DNA from 3 places in the Arthrobacter sp. EM1 genome. Region 1 is predicted to be linked to each of the others. Evidence: riboswitches for the same ligand, from Rfam matches in the RefSeq annotation. Region 1 holds a riboswitch; each other region holds the start of a gene.
The links. Region 1 has a riboswitch for cyclic di-AMP ahead of QI450_RS06315 (hypothetical protein). Riboswitches for the same ligand answer to the same signal wherever they lie in the genome.
Positions count from the first base shown of each region.

Region 2: another riboswitch for cyclic di-AMP. It lies ahead of QI450_RS05740 (hypothetical protein); the one in region 1 lies ahead of QI450_RS06315 (hypothetical protein).
Region 3: another riboswitch for cyclic di-AMP. It lies ahead of QI450_RS09135 (hypothetical protein); the one in region 1 lies ahead of QI450_RS06315 (hypothetical protein).

Region 1 covers NZ_CP124836.1:1,383,877-1,389,141, reverse strand. The annotation lists gene QI450_RS06340 (rhodanese-like domain-containing protein) at 1-131, opposite strand, end outside; gene QI450_RS06335 (metal-sensitive transcriptional regulator) at 215-544, opposite strand; gene QI450_RS06330 (rhodanese-like domain-containing protein) at 547-861, opposite strand; gene trxA (thioredoxin) at 1,001-1,366, shown strand; gene QI450_RS06320 (OsmC family protein) at 1,436-1,927, shown strand; gene QI450_RS06315 (hypothetical protein) at 2,508-2,924, opposite strand; cyclic di-AMP (ydaO/yuaA leader) riboswitch at 2,928-3,120, opposite strand; gene QI450_RS06310 (heavy-metal-associated domain-containing protein) at 3,487-3,804, shown strand; gene QI450_RS06305 (copper-translocating P-type ATPase) at 3,880-5,265, shown strand, end outside.
Region 2 covers NZ_CP124836.1:1,277,887-1,283,151, reverse strand. The annotation lists gene QI450_RS05745 (heavy metal translocating P-type ATPase) at 1-241, shown strand, start outside; gene QI450_RS18085 (hypothetical protein) at 390-581, opposite strand; gene QI450_RS05740 (hypothetical protein) at 578-1,150, opposite strand; cyclic di-AMP (ydaO/yuaA leader) riboswitch at 1,154-1,346, opposite strand; gene QI450_RS05735 (heavy metal-associated domain-containing protein) at 1,713-2,030, shown strand; gene QI450_RS05730 (copper-translocating P-type ATPase) at 2,105-4,234, shown strand; gene QI450_RS05725 (hypothetical protein) at 4,312-4,779, shown strand; gene QI450_RS05720 (F510_1955 family glycosylhydrolase) at 4,920-5,265, shown strand, end outside.
Region 3 covers NZ_CP124836.1:1,993,988-1,999,252, reverse strand. The annotation lists gene QI450_RS09150 (universal stress protein) at 1-271, shown strand, start outside; gene QI450_RS09145 (DNA alkylation repair protein) at 344-997, shown strand; gene QI450_RS09140 (hypothetical protein) at 1,020-1,295, opposite strand; cyclic di-AMP (ydaO/yuaA leader) riboswitch at 1,468-1,666, shown strand; gene QI450_RS09135 (hypothetical protein) at 1,671-2,432, shown strand; gene QI450_RS09130 (dihydrofolate reductase family protein) at 2,490-3,077, opposite strand; gene QI450_RS09125 (DUF5129 domain-containing protein) at 3,166-4,620, opposite strand; gene QI450_RS09120 (DedA family protein) at 4,633-5,265, shown strand, end outside.

The DNA of each region.
Region 1 (5,265 bases):
TCGCTTAGGGCGATGTGCCGTGCGCCGACGATCATGCCCTCGGCAACTTCATCTGATTCGCGGACATCGAGAATCTGGGCGTCGCTGCCGCGCTTGAGCTGCTCCGCGAGCTGCTGGGGGGTGATTTCCATGTGCTGGACCTTTCGGTAGGACGGGGCGGTTGTGCTGGATATTGGGGCTGGGCTCCGTTGCCCTGGCAGTGGCCGGAGCCGGCCTAGGTCAGGCGCAGGAAGAGCGTGCGGATTTCCTTCAGGGTGGGCCTCTGGACCGGCATTCCACGCTGCACGCCGCCTGCAGGGAGGACGTCCGCCGGCTCGGTGAGGCACTCGCGCATCGCCGCCGAGATCAGTTCGAATCCGGCCTTGTCCAGGGCACCGCGAACCGCCGACAGCTGGGTGACGACGTTGCGGCAGTCTGCCCCGGATTCGACGGCGGAAATCAGCGCAGTGAGCTGCCCCTGGGCGCGCTTGAGGCGATTGATGGTGCGGCGGCTGCCGGCGTCCGGGCCCGGCTCGAGCTGCGGGAGGCTGACGGTGGAGGACATGATCACTGGCCGCCTGCCCGGTAGGTGACCGGGTGCCCATTGCGGTACCACTCGGTAATACCGCCCATGACATTCACTGCGTCGTAGCCCTGCCCGGCGAGATGCGCCGTGGCCCGGGAACTGCGGCCGCCCGAAGCGCACATCACATAAACAGTCCGTCCGACCGGAACGTCACCGAGGGAGTGCTGGAAACCCGAGAGCGGAATGTTTTTCGTTCCCGGGACGCAGGCCTCCGAGTATTCCTCTTCTTCCCGGACGTCGATGATGGAAACATCAGACCCCAGTGCTGCCAGGTCGTCCACTGAAATGCTCTTCATGCTGGTGCCCTTTCACGTTGTCCGGCAGTCCGGGCGGGTAGTTACCCTCCATCATGATACCCCAGGGGGTATCAATGCAAACCGGCACAGAGCTCACTGCCCTGTTGCTCCAATACCCCTAGGGGTATATTATTTCACTATGACAACCATCGACATTTCTGAAGCGACCTTCAACGACACCATCACCGACAACGACATCGTCCTGGTGGACTTCTGGGCAGCCTGGTGCGGGCCCTGCCGGATGTTCGCCCCCACGTTCAGCAAAGCTTCCGAGAACCACGCGGACGTTGTTTTCGCGAAGGTGGACACGGAGGCCGAACCCGGCCTCTCCGCTGCCGCCCGCATCAGCTCCATCCCCACCCTGATGGCCTTCCGGGACGGGATCCTGGTCTTCTCCCAGCCGGGGGCGATGAACGCGGCCGGGCTGGAACAGCTCATCAAGGGCATCAAGGAACTGGACATGGAAGAGATCCGGGCTAAAGTGGCAGCCGCCCCGGCCTCCTAGGAAGTTACCCGACCCCAGCTCCGGCCCAGGGCTTCCCGGGCATGCCCCACCAGCGGATTGAGAAACACATTGAGCAGTGAACCAGTCATTACAGCCGCAGGCAGCGCAATAGCCACCGGAGGCCCTGCACCCGGGGGGAGCCAGCCGGTCCGGGTCGCGCACCTGGGCGGTGACCGCTTCGATATCAATATCCGTGGCCACATCATCCGGACCGACCAGCCAGTCGGCAACGGCGGGGAGGATACCGGCCCCACGCCGACGGAGCTGTTCATCGCGAGCCTCGCCGGCTGCGTCGCGTTCTATGCCCGCCGCTACCTGCAACGGCATGACCTGCCCACCGAGGGCTTGGCCGTGGAGGCGGATTTCGAGATGGGCTCACGACCCGCCCGCGTTGCGCGGATCAATGTGCACCTCACTATCCCCGACGGCGTGCCCGCCGAACGCCGCGAGGCCCTGCTCGCCGTCGCCTCCCACTGCACCGTACACAACTCACTGACATCAGTCCCTGAGATCTCGGTCGCCTTCGCCGGCGACTCCGGATGGCCAAACGCGAACTCCTGAGGTTCCAGCAAGGGTTCCAGCAAGCCACGGCTTGGGATCCGGGCGTCATCCGCGCCATGCACGGCGGCGGCGCCATAAACAGCAGCCCGTGGGGCGCCGACGGAACAATCGCCACCCCGCAATCGATCGGCCCGGCACAGCCCCCGGGAAGTGGAGGCCGCCGACGGGACCAAGACGCTGACAGCAGACCCCGTGAAGCCCCCTGCAATACGTCCCCTGTGCTGCAGGGAACGTATTGCAGGGACGTATTGCAGGGCAGGTTCTGACCCGGCGGGTCAGGAGCAGGTGCAGCGCCGCTCCTCCGGAACGTCAGCCATTACCGAATCGACGTGCTCGCCGCAGCCGGCCCAGGTGGTCTTTCCACAGTTGCTGCAACGGACGGGACTGCACATTGTTACTCCTCAGGTAGGTTGGTTACACAAGCAATAATACCCCCAGGGGTATCGTTTGCCAAGCACCCCGAAGATCTCTTGCATACCCCAAGGGGTATGCAAGAGACTGTCAGGATGCCAACAATTCCCAGGTCTGCAGGACCACGGCCCGCCGCATCTCTGGCCGGCCCCGCCGGCGGCGTCCTGCCTCAACGCAAAGTGGTCTCCATCCTGGTCTGCGGGCAGATTCTCGGCGGCATCGGCATGGGCGCCACGTTGTCCCTTGGCTCCCTGCTCGCGGCACAGCTTTCCGGATCGCCGGCATGGCCGCCACGATGAGCACCCCGTTCAAAGGCAATCCGGACACTGGCGTCAGCACTCAGCGCAGCGGGTGTCCGGGTGGACACCTCAAGGTTCGAGACAGGGGCCGAGTCCCGCTGCGCCGGGGCGTCGGCAGCCTGGGCGGCGATCCCGCTGGTCAGAACAAGTCCCGACGCGGCGGCGATGACGGTGGCCTGGCGGCCCACCCCGCCGGCGTTGCCGGTAGCGGTCCTGGAGATTGTCGCAAGGGTGCTGGTCTTGGCGGTCACAGCGCGGTGGCGGCCCGGATTTTTGCGTGCGGACATGAAGTAGCCTCTCCCCATGCCTGCGGGGTGAGGTGTCGGATTCGGATGGGAGACACCCGGCCGCGACCTGCATAAGTGCAGGGGCGCGGCTTCACCCCAAGGCCTGAGAACAGGCCAACATGTGGTTTCCTCGTCTCTGCCGGACGATTTCTGCGAACGGATCCCGGGCAGCGGCAGAGTTAGGCAATCGGCCAGGGAGTCCCTTTCTCGGAGAAAACCGGCACGAATTCGACGGTACGGTAATACTAAGGGGATGTCACATTCAGGTAACGAATGCTGCCGCATGGGTTCGACGGGCGGCCCCGCCATGATCCGCGGTGAGCGGGCGCCCCTATGGCGACAGCGCAGGGCGGCGGGACCCGGCAGGTGCCGCGTGCGGGAGGCTCCCCCCGTTCCTGAGTCCGTCAGAGGCATCCCGGGCACTTTGTAAAATATACCCCTTGGGGGTATATTTGACCTGTTGTCAGTGAAGTGGTTTGTCCAGGCCCGAGGAATTGCCGGCCGTTACAGCCGTTCAACCCCAGCATCCTCGTTACGGCTCTTTGTGAAGGAACGAACTGACATGTGCGGAACTAACAACCGGACCGAACTTCCCCTTGCCGCTCCGGAATCGTCCGGCTGCAGCTGCTGCTCACCCGGCGCCCGGACGCAGACACAGACCCCGGTTGAGGGCTTCGAATACCTGGTCGAAGGACTTACCTGCGGACACTGCGTTCAAACGGTAGAACAGGCAGTCAGTGCCGTGGCCGGGGTCGAGTCGGCGACCGTGGAGCTCGTCGTCGGAGGAGTGTCCCGCCTCACCGTGGCCGGAGCGGCGGACGTCTCCGCGGTTCGCAACGCAGTGACCGGCGCCGGCTACAGCCTTACCGCCGGCGAGTAGTCCAGCCCGTTCTCCGATACAGACAAGCCGTCGGCCCCGGCCGCCACCAGAGATAATTCCTGAGGAGCGCACCAAATGGACCACGACCACCACAACGGACCTTCCGCCCGGCAGGACGAGCCAAGCGCTCCCCCCAGCGGTTCCGCCGTCGCGCATGCACCTGATGCCCACGGCATGGATGATGAGCACATGGTGCACACCCAGGGCCAACACGCCGGACACAGCGTCGCGATGTTCAAAAACAGGTTCTGGCTGACGCTGGCCATGTCCGTGCCTGTCGTGTTCTTCAGCCCCATGTTCGGCGGGCTGCTCGGCTATACACCCCCGGTTTTCCCGGGCTCGGCCTGGATCCCGCCGGCGCTGGGCACCGTGATCTTCTTCTACGGCGGGCAGCCCTTCCTCAAAGGTGGCCTGGAAGAACTGAAGAGCCGAAAACCGGCCATGATGCTGCTGATCGCCATGGCGATCAGCGTCGCATTCATCGCCTCCTGGATCACCAGCCTCGGGATCGGCGGGTTCGACCTGGACTTCTGGTGGGAGCTGGCCCTGTTGGTGGCGATCATGCTGCTGGGGCACTGGATCGAGATGCGCGCCCTCGGCTCCGCACGGGGTGCCCTGGACGCTCTTGCGGCTCTGTTGCCCGACGAGGCAGACAGGATTACCGCTGAGGGCACCGAAACCATCAAAGTCAGCGAGCTTGCGGCGGGGGACACCGTCCTGGTCCGCTCCGGAGCCCGAATGCCGGCCGACGGCACCATTGTTGACGGCCAGGCCGAGTTCGACGAATCGATGATCACCGGGGAATCCAGGACCGTCCTCCGCTCATCCGGGGATAAGGTCATCGCCGGAACCATCGCCACAGACAACACCGTCCGCGTGCAGGTCACCGCTGTCGGGGACGACACCGCCCTGGCCGGAATCCAGCGCCTCGTCGCCGAGGCGCAGGCCTCCTCCTCCAAAGCCCAGGCCCTCGCCGACCGGGCCGCCGGTTTCCTGTTCTACTTCGCCGCCGGCGCCGGGGTCCTCACGTTCATCGTCTGGTCACTGCTGGGCAGCGTCCCCGACGCCGTGACCCGCACCGTCACCGTCCTCGTAATCGCCTGCCCCCATGCCCTTGGCCTGGCCATCCCCTTGGTCATCGCCATCTCCACCGAGCAGGCCGCCCGGGCCGGTGTCCTGATCAAGAACCGGCTGGCACTGGAGCGCATGCGCACCATCGACGTTGTCCTCTTCGACAAGACCGGGACCCTCACCAAGGGTGAGCCCGCGCTCAAGGACGTCGCAACCGCCGCGGGCGTGGACCGGGACGAGCTCCTGGCGCTGGCAGCAGCTGTGGAAGCGGACAGCGAGCACCCGGTGGCACGGGCCATCGTCCGGGCCGCGCAGGAGAAGAGCCTGCCGATTCCGACCGCGTCCGGCTTTTCGTCCATGACCGGCCGCGGTGTCCGCGCCACGGTCGAC
Region 2 (5,265 bases), 110 kb from region 1:
CCGCAGGACGCTGGCCACCATCAAGACCAACCTGTTCTGGGCGTTCTTCTACAACGCCATCGGGATCCCGGTTGCCGCATTGGGGTTGCTGAATCCGATGATCGCCGGCGCCGCGATGGCTGCCAGTTCGGTCCTGGTCGTCAGTAACTCGCTGCGCCTTCGCCGCTTCGCCGGGACGACGGTTCAGGATTCCTCCCCACACCATCGGGCTGCGCTGCCGGTTCTCGCCCGGCAGGCCTGACCAACCGGCACCGGATGTCAGAACCCGACACCTCGTTGATAGGCGGTAGCGCCCGTTCCGGGCTGCTGGCATTCAGGGGGAACTCGCCAAGGGCCGGCGATCCGCTGCCACCAAAGGCAGCAATTCACCGGCCCTTGACGGGTGTGCGCTAGGCGCCCGCGCGGACGAACGTGACGGGACCGGTGGCGGTCAGCCACGACAGCGGATGCACAACGGTTTGGTTCTTGCTGTTCATGCCGAAGCTAAGAACCTGGCCGTTACCGACGTACATGCCGATGTGGCCCGGCTTGATGACCACGTCGCCCGGCTGCGCGTCAGCGACTGCCTTTCCGTAGCTCATGGACTGCATCGGGCCAGGTCCCCGACAGGGATACCCGCAGCCCCCAGGGCCTTTTCTACCAGGGCTGTGCAGTCCTGGACCAGGCTAAGTTGGACGTAAGCGGCGGAAACCATCGCGGCGTTGACCCCTCCTGCCGCCGGAGCGGAAAGAGGTGCGGTCGCGGCCTGGGGCTGGACAGTGATGGTGGCCTGCCCCGGAGCCTGGGCGGCTTCGGCGGCAGGAGCCGGCGCTTGGACAGCAGGCTTGGGCGCCTCAATGACCGGGGCGGAGGCGGTGGTGACGGCGGGGCCTTCAAAGGAAATCCGGACGCTGGAGTCCGCGCTGAGCTGAGCCGGCGCCTGGTTGGACACCTCAAGGTTCGAGACAGGGGCCGAGTCCCGCTGCGCCGGGGCGTCGGCAGCCTGGGCGGCGATCCCGCTGGTCAGAACAAGTCCCGACGCGGCGGCGATGACGGCGGCCTGCCGGCCCACCCCGCCGGCGTTGCCGGTAGCGGTCCTGGAGATTGTCGCAAGGGTGCTGGTCTTGGCGGTCACAGCGCGGTGGCGGCCCGGATTTTTGCGTGCGGACATGAAGTAGCCTCTCCCCATGCCTGCGGGGTGAGGTGTCGGATTCGGATGGGAGACACCCGGCCGCGACCTGCATAAGTGCAGGGGCGCGGCTTCACCCCAAGGCCTGAGAACAGGCCAACATGTGGTTTCCTCGTCTCTGCCGGACGATTTCTGCGAACGGATCCCGGGCAGCGGCAGAGTTAGGCAATCGGCCAGGGAGTCCCTTTCTCGGAGAAAACCGGCACGAATTCGACGGTACGGTAATACTAAGGGGATGTCACATTCAGGTAACGAATGCTGCCGCATGGGTTCGACGGGCGGCCCCGCCATGATCCGCGGTGAGCGGGCGCCCCTATGGCGACAGCGCAGGGCGGCGGGACCCGGCAGGTGCCGCGTGCGGGAGGCTCCCCCCGTTCCTGAGTCCGTCAGAGGCATCCCGGGCACTTTGTAAAATATACCCCTTGGGGGTATATTTGACCTGTTGTCAGTGAAGTGGTTTGTCCAGGCCCGAGGAATTGCCGGCCGTTACAGCCGTTCAACCCCAGCATCCTCGTTACGGCTCTTTGCAAAGGAACGAACTGACATGTGCGGAACTAACAACCGGACCGAACTTCCCCTTGCCGCTCCGGAACCGTCCGGCTGCAGCTGCTGCTCACCCGGCGCCCGGACGCAGACACAGACCCCGGCTGAGGGCTTCGAATACCTGGTCGAAGGACTTACCTGCGGACACTGCGTTCAAACGGTAGAACAGGCAGTCAGTGCCGTGGCCGGGGTCGAGTCGGCGATCGTGGAGCTCGTCGTCGGAGGAGAGTCCCGCCTCACCGTGGCCGGTGCGGCGGACGTCTCCGCGGTTCGCAACGCAGTGACCGGCGCCGGCTACAGCCTTACCGCCGGCGAGTAGTCCAGCCGTTCTCCGATACAGACAAGCCGTCGGCCCTGGCCGCCACCAGAGATAATTCCTGAGGAGCGCACCAAATGGACCACGACCACCACAACGGACCTTCCGCCCGGCAGGACGAGCCAGGCGCTCCCCGCAGCGGGGCGGCCGTGGCGCATGCACCTGATGCCCACGCCGTCCATTCCCAAGGCATGGATGATGAGCACATGGTGCACACCCAGGGCCAACACGCCGGACACAGCGTCGCGATGTTCAAGAACAGGTTCTGGCTGACGCTGGCCATGTCCGTGCCTGTCGTGTTCTTCAGCCCCATGTTCGGCGGGCTGCTGGGCTATACACCCCCGGTTTTCCTGGGCTCGGCCTGGATCCCGCCGGCGCTGGGCACCGTGATCTTCTTCTACGGCGGGCAGCCCTTCCTCAAAGGTGGCCTGGAGGAACTGAAGAGCCGAAAACCGGCCATGATGCTGCTGATCGCCATGGCGATCAGCGTCGCATTCATCGCCTCCTGGATCACCAGCCTCGGGATCGGCGGGTTCGACCTGGACTTCTGGTGGGAGCTGGCCCTGTTGGTGGCGATCATGCTGCTGGGGCACTGGATCGAGATGCGCGCCCTCGGCTCCGCACGGGGTGCCCTGGACGCTCTTGCGGCTCTGTTGCCCGACGAGGCAGACAGGATTACCGCTGAGGGCACCGAAACCATCAAAGTCAGCGAGCTTGCGGCGGGGGACACCGTCCTGGTCCGCTCCGGAGCCCGAATGCCGGCCGACGGCACCATTGTTGACGGCCAGGCAGAGTTCGACGAATCGATGATCACCGGGGAATCCAGGACCGTCCTCCGCTCATCCGGGGATAAGGTCATCGCCGGAACCATCGCCACAGACAACACCGTCCGCGTGCAGGTCACCGCTGTCGGGGACGACACCGCCCTGGCCGGAATCCAGCGCCTCGTCGCCGAGGCGCAGGCCTCCTCCTCCAAAGCCCAGGCCCTCGCCGACCGGGCCGCCGGTTTCCTGTTCTACTTCGCCGCCGGCGCCGGGGTCCTCACGTTCATCGTCTGGTCACTGCTGGGCAGCGTCCCCGACGCCGTGACCCGCACCGTCACCGTCCTCGTAATCGCCTGCCCCCATGCCCTTGGCCTGGCCATCCCCTTGGTCATCGCCATCTCCACCGAGCAGGCGGCACGGGCCGGTGTCCTGATCAAGAACCGGATGGCACTGGAGCGCATGCGCACCATCGACGTTGTGCTCTTCGACAAGACCGGGACCCTCACCAAGGGCGAACCGGCACTCAAAGACGTCGCGACCGCCCAAGGCGTGGACCGGAACGATCTCCTGGCACTGGCAGCAGCCGTGGAAGCAGACAGTGAGCACCCGGTGGCACGGGCCATCGTCCGCGCCGCACGGGAGCAGAACCTGACGATTCCAGCGGCGTCCGGATTTTCGTCCATGACCGGCCGCGGTGTCCGCGCCACGGTCGACGGCAGGACCATCCACGTCGGCGGCCCGGCACTGCTCCGTGACCTCGAAGCCCACGAACCGAAATCATTGGCCGCCGCCACCGGGGCGTGGATGGACCGAGGCGCAGCCGTCCTGCACATCATTGACGGGCAAAGGATCCTCGGGGCCGTGAGCCTCGAGGACGCCGTCCGCACCGAATCCCGCCAGGCCGTCAAAGCCCTGCAGGACCGCGGCATCAAGGTCGCTATGATCACCGGCGACGCCCAACAGGTCGCATCCGCCGTCGCCGAAGAACTCAATATCGAAGAGGTGTTCGCCGAAGTCCTCCCGGCAGACAAAGACAAGAAAGTCGCCGAACTGCAGGCCCGCGGACTCAAAGTCGCCATGGTCGGCGACGGCGTCAACGACTCCCCCGCGCTGGCCCGGGCCGAAGTGGGCATCGCAATCGGCACCGGCACCGACGTCGCGATGGAATCCGCCGGCGTCGTCCTAGCCGGCAACGACCCCCGCGCCGTCCTGTCCATGCTGGACCTCTCACGGGCAAGCTACCGGAAAATGTGGCAGAACCTCATCTGGGCCACCGGCTACAACATCATCTCCGTCCCGCTCGCCGCCGGCGTACTCGCCTTCGCCGGAGTCGTCCTCTCCCCTGCCACGGGAGCCGTACTGATGTCCATCTCCACAGTGGTCGTAGCCCTGAACGCGCAGCTGCTGCGCCGGCTAAAACTCAACCCCGCCCAGATCCGTTAGTCCAGATCCGTTAATCCCGGCGGCCGCCGGGCCGGTACCCTTAAGCGAAACATGATCCGCTGGAAAGGAGGAACACCATGGCTACAGCTTTGAGCGGTCGCGCCGCGGCCTTCCTCCGCCGTGCGTGCCTGCTGGCAGGAATGCTGGCGGTCATCGCCGGGATTCTCGGCATGCACATCATGATCGGCACTCATGTCATGCCAGCGCCTTCCGCCGTCCCGGGTACGACAATGGCCATGGCCGCGCAGACTTCTGCCGCTGTCGCTCCCGTACCGGTTGGTGCCGCGGCCCAGGACACCCCGGCCTTCCAGGACGCGGCGTTCATATCGGGGCCTCCGTGTGCGGACGCGGGCGCCTGCGCGATGATGTCCGCCATGGATGCGGCGTGTATTTCTTTCCCGGGCAACCCGCCGCTGGCGGCCCCGGTACCGGGGACCAACCCGTTCGCGGCGACCGTCCCGGCCGCGTGGAGTGACGGTTTTGCCACCTACCCATACCTGCCCGGAAGTCCTTCCCCGGACCAACTCTCCATCAGCCGGACGTAGTCGGCTGAGCTGCGCCGTGACCTCACCGGCGCATGAGCCCTCAACCTGACGCGCCCTGCCGGAACTCCGGCCTCATGATGGTGCCCGTCACTAGCCACCGGCCCGTGGGCCGGGTGATGTCTTGAAGGACCCTGATTTCCATGAAAAATATCCTGCCCCTCTCCGCCGCTGCCGTCGCCGCAGCGATTGCTTTGGCCGGCTGCTCCACCGGATCCGGCGGCAGCATGCCCGGCATGACCGCATCTGCCCCGCCCTCCCCTTCCACAAGTGACGCGGCGACGGGTCTGCCGAGTGCCCACGTCCATGGTCTGAGCGTCAACGGCGAAACCGGTCAGGTGCTCCTGGCTACACACGAAGGACTCTACGACGTGTCCAAAAAGCCGGCCGTCAAAATCGGCCCCGCCAACGACCTGATGGGATTCACCGCCGGGATGGACCAGGGCGTGTTCTATGCCTCGGGTCACCCTGGACCGGGCTCGGCCCTCT
Region 3 (5,265 bases), 610 kb from region 1:
GGCAGAGGACTCCCCCCGACGCGCAGCCGAGACGTTGCAGGCTGCTGCCCTGGAGACTGCTGAAAGCCAGGGCGTGGCAGCCAGTGGAGAAGTCGTTCACGGCGATTCGGCGGCGTCTGCATTGCTCGACGCCGCCAAGGCTGCCGACCTCGTTATCGTGGGGGCCCGTGGTCACGGCGGATTCCCCGGGCTGCACCTGGGATCGGTGGCAACACAGATCATCAATCACGCGCCCTGCCCTGTGCTCGTTGTCCGGCCCAAGGAGTCCTGAGCAGCGGGGCCCGTTGGCTCGCCCTGGCGGTCCGGATCATCAACAGCCCAGGGTCTGCGGGAGAATATCCCCATGAGCTATGCGGGTGATGCTATTGACGCGGCCCTCCAGCGCGAGTCCTCGTGGAGCCGAGCCGAGGACGCTGAGGCCAGGCACGGCAGCAATCACCGGTACTACGGTGCATCGGTCGGAGCCGTCCGCGGAACCGTCCGTGACACCCTCCGCCGCCATCCAGGACTGACCCATGATGACATCACCGCCCTGGGCTCCGAGCTGTGGGACGTGCCGGTCTTTGAACGCCGCCTCGCCGCCGTTGTGCTGCTGCAGTCAAAAGTGGGCGTGCTGACCAATACGGACCTGACCCGGATCGAGGGATTTGTGCGGAGTGCCCGGCTGGGCGCCTTGGTTGATCCGCTGGCCATCGACGTCGTTGGTCCCCTGATCGCCGGGCTCGACGTCGTCGGCAGGGTACGCGCCGACAGTGTCCTGGACCGTTGGATTCGGGATCCCGACGGCTGGCTGCGCCGCGCGGCCCTGCTGTCACCGCTGCGCGCACTCCGCACCGGCGCAGGGGACTGGCCCCGGTTCGTGCGTCACGCCCGATCGGCGCTGGCGCGGCCACCCCGAGCGGAGTCGGGTCAGGACGGCGAGAGTGCGGTCACCGACGTCGCGGTGGCCCTGATGCTCGCCGAGATGGAACGGCACCGGCCGGAGCTGGAGTTCTGACCCGGACGTCCCGGCCGGCAAGCTACCCTGAGTGGCCCGGTCGGCGCTCCACAACGGCGTAGGCCTTTTCGTCGAAGAACTCCCAATCCGTGATCACCATAAAGCCGAGGGTATCCACACGGTCATTCAGGACGCGGACATCGAAGCCGCCGTCGCGTGGCTCGGCGTCCCACGTCGAAACGTGGACTTCCCCGTTTTCCAGGACCAGCAGTTCGGTGTTGACACTGAAGTCCGCCAACGGCTGGTTACTGAGCTGGCAGATTGCCACAGCGGGCCGGGCGGCGTGGGGAGTGGTCATTTTCGGGCCTCTGCTTCGGGGGACGGTGTTGGCAACATCCTATGCCTGTGACCGCGTGCGGGAAGGGCCGGCGGGCCCCCGCAGCCCGGTCCGCCGTTACCGCAACGTGACATGTTGTGATCATTCCGTTATCTTTGTTAGGTGCCTGTTGTCTCCGAGACGGGCTCTCCCCAGCCGATTGCCTAACTCTGCCGCGGCGCGGGGATAACTCGCAGCAACGTCCGGCAGAGACGGGGAAACCACTTTTGGCCCGCTGTTCTCCAGGGGTCTTGGGGTGAAGCCGCACGGCCCGACATGATCGGGTCCGCGTGCGGCCGGGTGCCTCCCATCCGAATCCGACAGCTCACCCCGCAGGCATTGGGAGAGGCTCAACTAATGACTTTCAGCAACACTCACGCGCCCAACCGCGACGATCTTCGCAGTACCCGCCGCACCATCGGCCGTCAGGCCGCAGTCTTCGCCGCCGCTTCCGGAATGGTTTTCAGCGGCGCGATGGCCGCCAATGCAGCGGACGTGCCAGCCCAGCGCGACTCCGCACCCGCGAGTTCCGTCGATGTCAAGGGCGCGGTCGCCGCCCCGGTTATGGCGGACTCGGCTGTACAGATCACCTTCGAACGCCCCGTCGTTGAGACTGCCCCGGCGCCAGTGGTCGAGGCACCCCAGCCCGTCGCGGCCCCGGCGGCCCCCGCAGCACCGGCCCGTGCGGCCGCCCCTGCCGCCCCTGCCGCCCCTGCCGCCCCTGCCGCCGCGAAGGCTACTGTCAACGTCCAGGCTGCACCTGCGCCGGCAGCGGCTCCTGTTGCTGCCCCGGCTGCCGGCGGGGTCAATGCCACCCTTCTGGCCGTGGCGTACGGCCAGGTCGGCATCACGCAGGACTGCACCGCGATGGTCGAGAAGGCCCTGAACGCTGCCGGCATCCCGGTTGGTGACATTGGTCCGATGGGCTTTATGAACTACGGGAAGGTAGTCGGCGACCCCCAGCCCGGAGACATCATTGTCCAGTCCGGCCACGTTGCCATCTACGCCGGCAACGGCCAGGCCATCAGCGGCGGCATGAACGGTGTCAACGCCACCATGGCCCACCCGCTGTCCTGGCTGACCGCCACGGGGCCCATAACGTTCGTCCGCGCCGGCTAGCACAACCGCAGGCACTGTACTGAAGGCCGGTCGATCGGTTGCCTTGGGGGCAGCGGATCACCGGCCTTCGGTCTGCCCGGAGGCAGGCTCCGGGGAATACCGCAGCAACACCACCCCGCTGCCGAACGTACGGCTCTCCAGCAGTCGGAGCGCCGTGATGTCATCGGCCGCCTGAAACAAAGGCTTGCCCCGGCCAAGCAGGACCGGGTGCACATAGATCCGGTACTCATCGATCAGCCCCAGCCGCCTGAAGGCCGCCGCGAGCTCTGCACCGCCCAGCGCAAGGTCGCCATCCGAGTGTTCCCTGAGCCGCCTCACGTCCCCGGGAACGACCTCGCGCACCACCTGCGTATTCCAGCCGGCCTTCGACAAGGTCCTGGAGTAGACGACCTTGGGCATGTCCCGCCAGATCCCGGCGAACTCGATCTCCGGGGCCGTGCTGGACGGGTCCTGGGCGGCCGTGGGCCAGTACTCGGCCATCATCTCGTACGTCACGCGGCCGTCTAGAAACGCTCCCATGCCGCGGAGCTCTTCGTTAAAATGTTGGTGCAGTTCTTCATCGACCCGATGCCAGCTCAGGTCCTGCCCCGGCCCCTCGATGAATCCGTCCAGGGATACCTGAAACATCAGAATGACTTTGTGCATTGCATCACTCCTTCGCTGCCCGGCACCCCGGGAGTTCGAGCGTACGCCGCAGTTCGGCTCTCCGGTAGGGTCAATTCCGGCCGAACCGTTAGAAGCTGGATGAACTGCCGGACCCGGAGAAGCTTCCGCCGCTTGCGCCGTAGCCGGTGGTGCCGCCGCCGCCGCGGGCGCTTCCGACGCTGCTGACACCGGTGTTGAAACCGGAGTTGAAAGTGGGAACGGAGAAGAAGTAGTAGGCCGGGTACACGGTGCCAAGGATGCTGGGCTCGTAGGTACGCCCGTACTTGGCTTTGCTGCCGGCCTGGGCGCTTTCCATTTCCTTGCGCATCAGGTTGGCTTCCTTTTCGTTTTTGGCGTAGCCGGCGATGACGGTATCCGCGTGGTCCCTGAGCAGCTCGGAGAGCTGGGTGCGTGCGTCCCGCAGCCGGTCCAGGGCCGTCTCAGGGCTGATGGTTCCGTCCGCGAGTTCCGCCGTCCACCTTTCGATATCGCGGTGGCTTGTGTCCCGGAACGAACGCAGGGCCGCTGCGGTCGCCGTGTTGCCCCCGGCGTTGCGCTTGCTGAGCATCTGTTCAATTGCCGCGAGGTCGGCGCGGAACGGAGCGAGCTGCCGGTCCCAGGCAGGCGCCCACACGGAGCCACGATTGAGCAGGGCATTGGTGTCGGCGATAACGTCGTCGAGGGCATCCAATTCGGCGGCGGCGTCGGCGTAGCTGCGGATCAGTTTCAGGTTCGGCCGGCGGCTGAGGTCCCTGGCGGACAAGGAATGGACCTGGTTGGAGAGACCGGTGGCCGTGCGGTACTTCGCCATAAAGGTCCGGTGCTTTTCCAGCACTGTACTGCCGTAGCGGGACGCTTCCGGGATGGTGCCGGCGTTCAGTTCGGTGACCTGGAGGTCCATGCTGACGCTGGCGTAGCTCGCGTCGCCGCGAGCCTGTTCCTTGCGGCTGCTGAGCCTGGTCCGCCACCGCACGATCAGCCAGGTCGCGGCGCCGGCCACGGCGGCAGCCGCGGCACCCCAGGCCGCGACGAGGAAGGCTGTGGACCGGTACCAGGGCTGGTTGATCAGTTCGGCGCCGCGCTGGATGCCGGCGATGGTGCCGGTTGTCCACTGGGCATCGCGAAAGAGCTCCTTGGTAGCGTTCTGGATGTCCTCGCGCTGATCCAGCGAGACCTTCCGGTCCTCGCCCATGTACGTGCCAACATGCCGGCCCACCGGGTCCAGGGCGAAGATATAGAGCCCGTTCGCCCATTTTTGCCCGTCCTCGCTGATCCATTCCGGATGTTCGGACCGGGCGAAGCGCAGGACTTCCTCGTTGAGGTTATCCGACGCCGCACCACTGTAGGTGTAGACGGCCACCTTGGTGGGCTGGTAGAAATCAATCTGCCGGATTGCAGGCAGGAGGGTTTTTTGGTCAAGTACGCCCGCCTTGTCCTCCACAACGATGTCGGAAGCGGTAACGGCCTGTGCCGCCGGACCGGTCCCCGCCAGTCCGATCAACACGAGAGCGAGGACAGCACGTATTTTCCGAACGATTCCCATTTCCCGAGCGTAGTGCCTGCTGTCGATGGCGTCGACGGGGTGGGTGGCCTGGCCGGTCTAGCCGCGCGCGCAGTTGACGCCCTTGGTGAATGGGGTGTGGGACTCTTTACCCTGGCGGAGACGGTCTTCCCGCCCATTCCCAGCGAGGTCATCCTTCCGCTGGCGGGGTTCCTCACGCGGCAGGGGAGCATAAACATGGCTCTCGTGCTGGGCACCAGTACCCTGGGTGCCTACCTTGGCTCCTTGCTGCTGTATTGGCTGGGGGCGCGGCTGGGGCTGGAGCGGTCCATTCGGTGGTTGTCGAGGGTCCCGCTGATGGACCGGGAAGACTGTGAAAAAGCCGCAGACTGGTTCAGCCGTCATGGAAAGTCCGCGGTTTTTTTCGGCAGGCTGCTGCCGGGCGTTCGAAGCCTGATCTCGTTGCCTGCCGGCGCCGGGCGGATGCACCTCGGCACCTTCAGCGCGTTCACGGTTGCGGGGAGCGGAATCTGGAACGCGCTGCTAATCGGGCTGGGGGCACTGCTCGGGGCGCAGTACCGGCTCATTGACGAGTACTCCCGCTTTTTCAACGTTGCCGCCTACGCTGCCTTGGCTGCCGTCGCCGGCTGGCTTATCCTCAAGGGAATCCGACGGCGAAACAGCAGG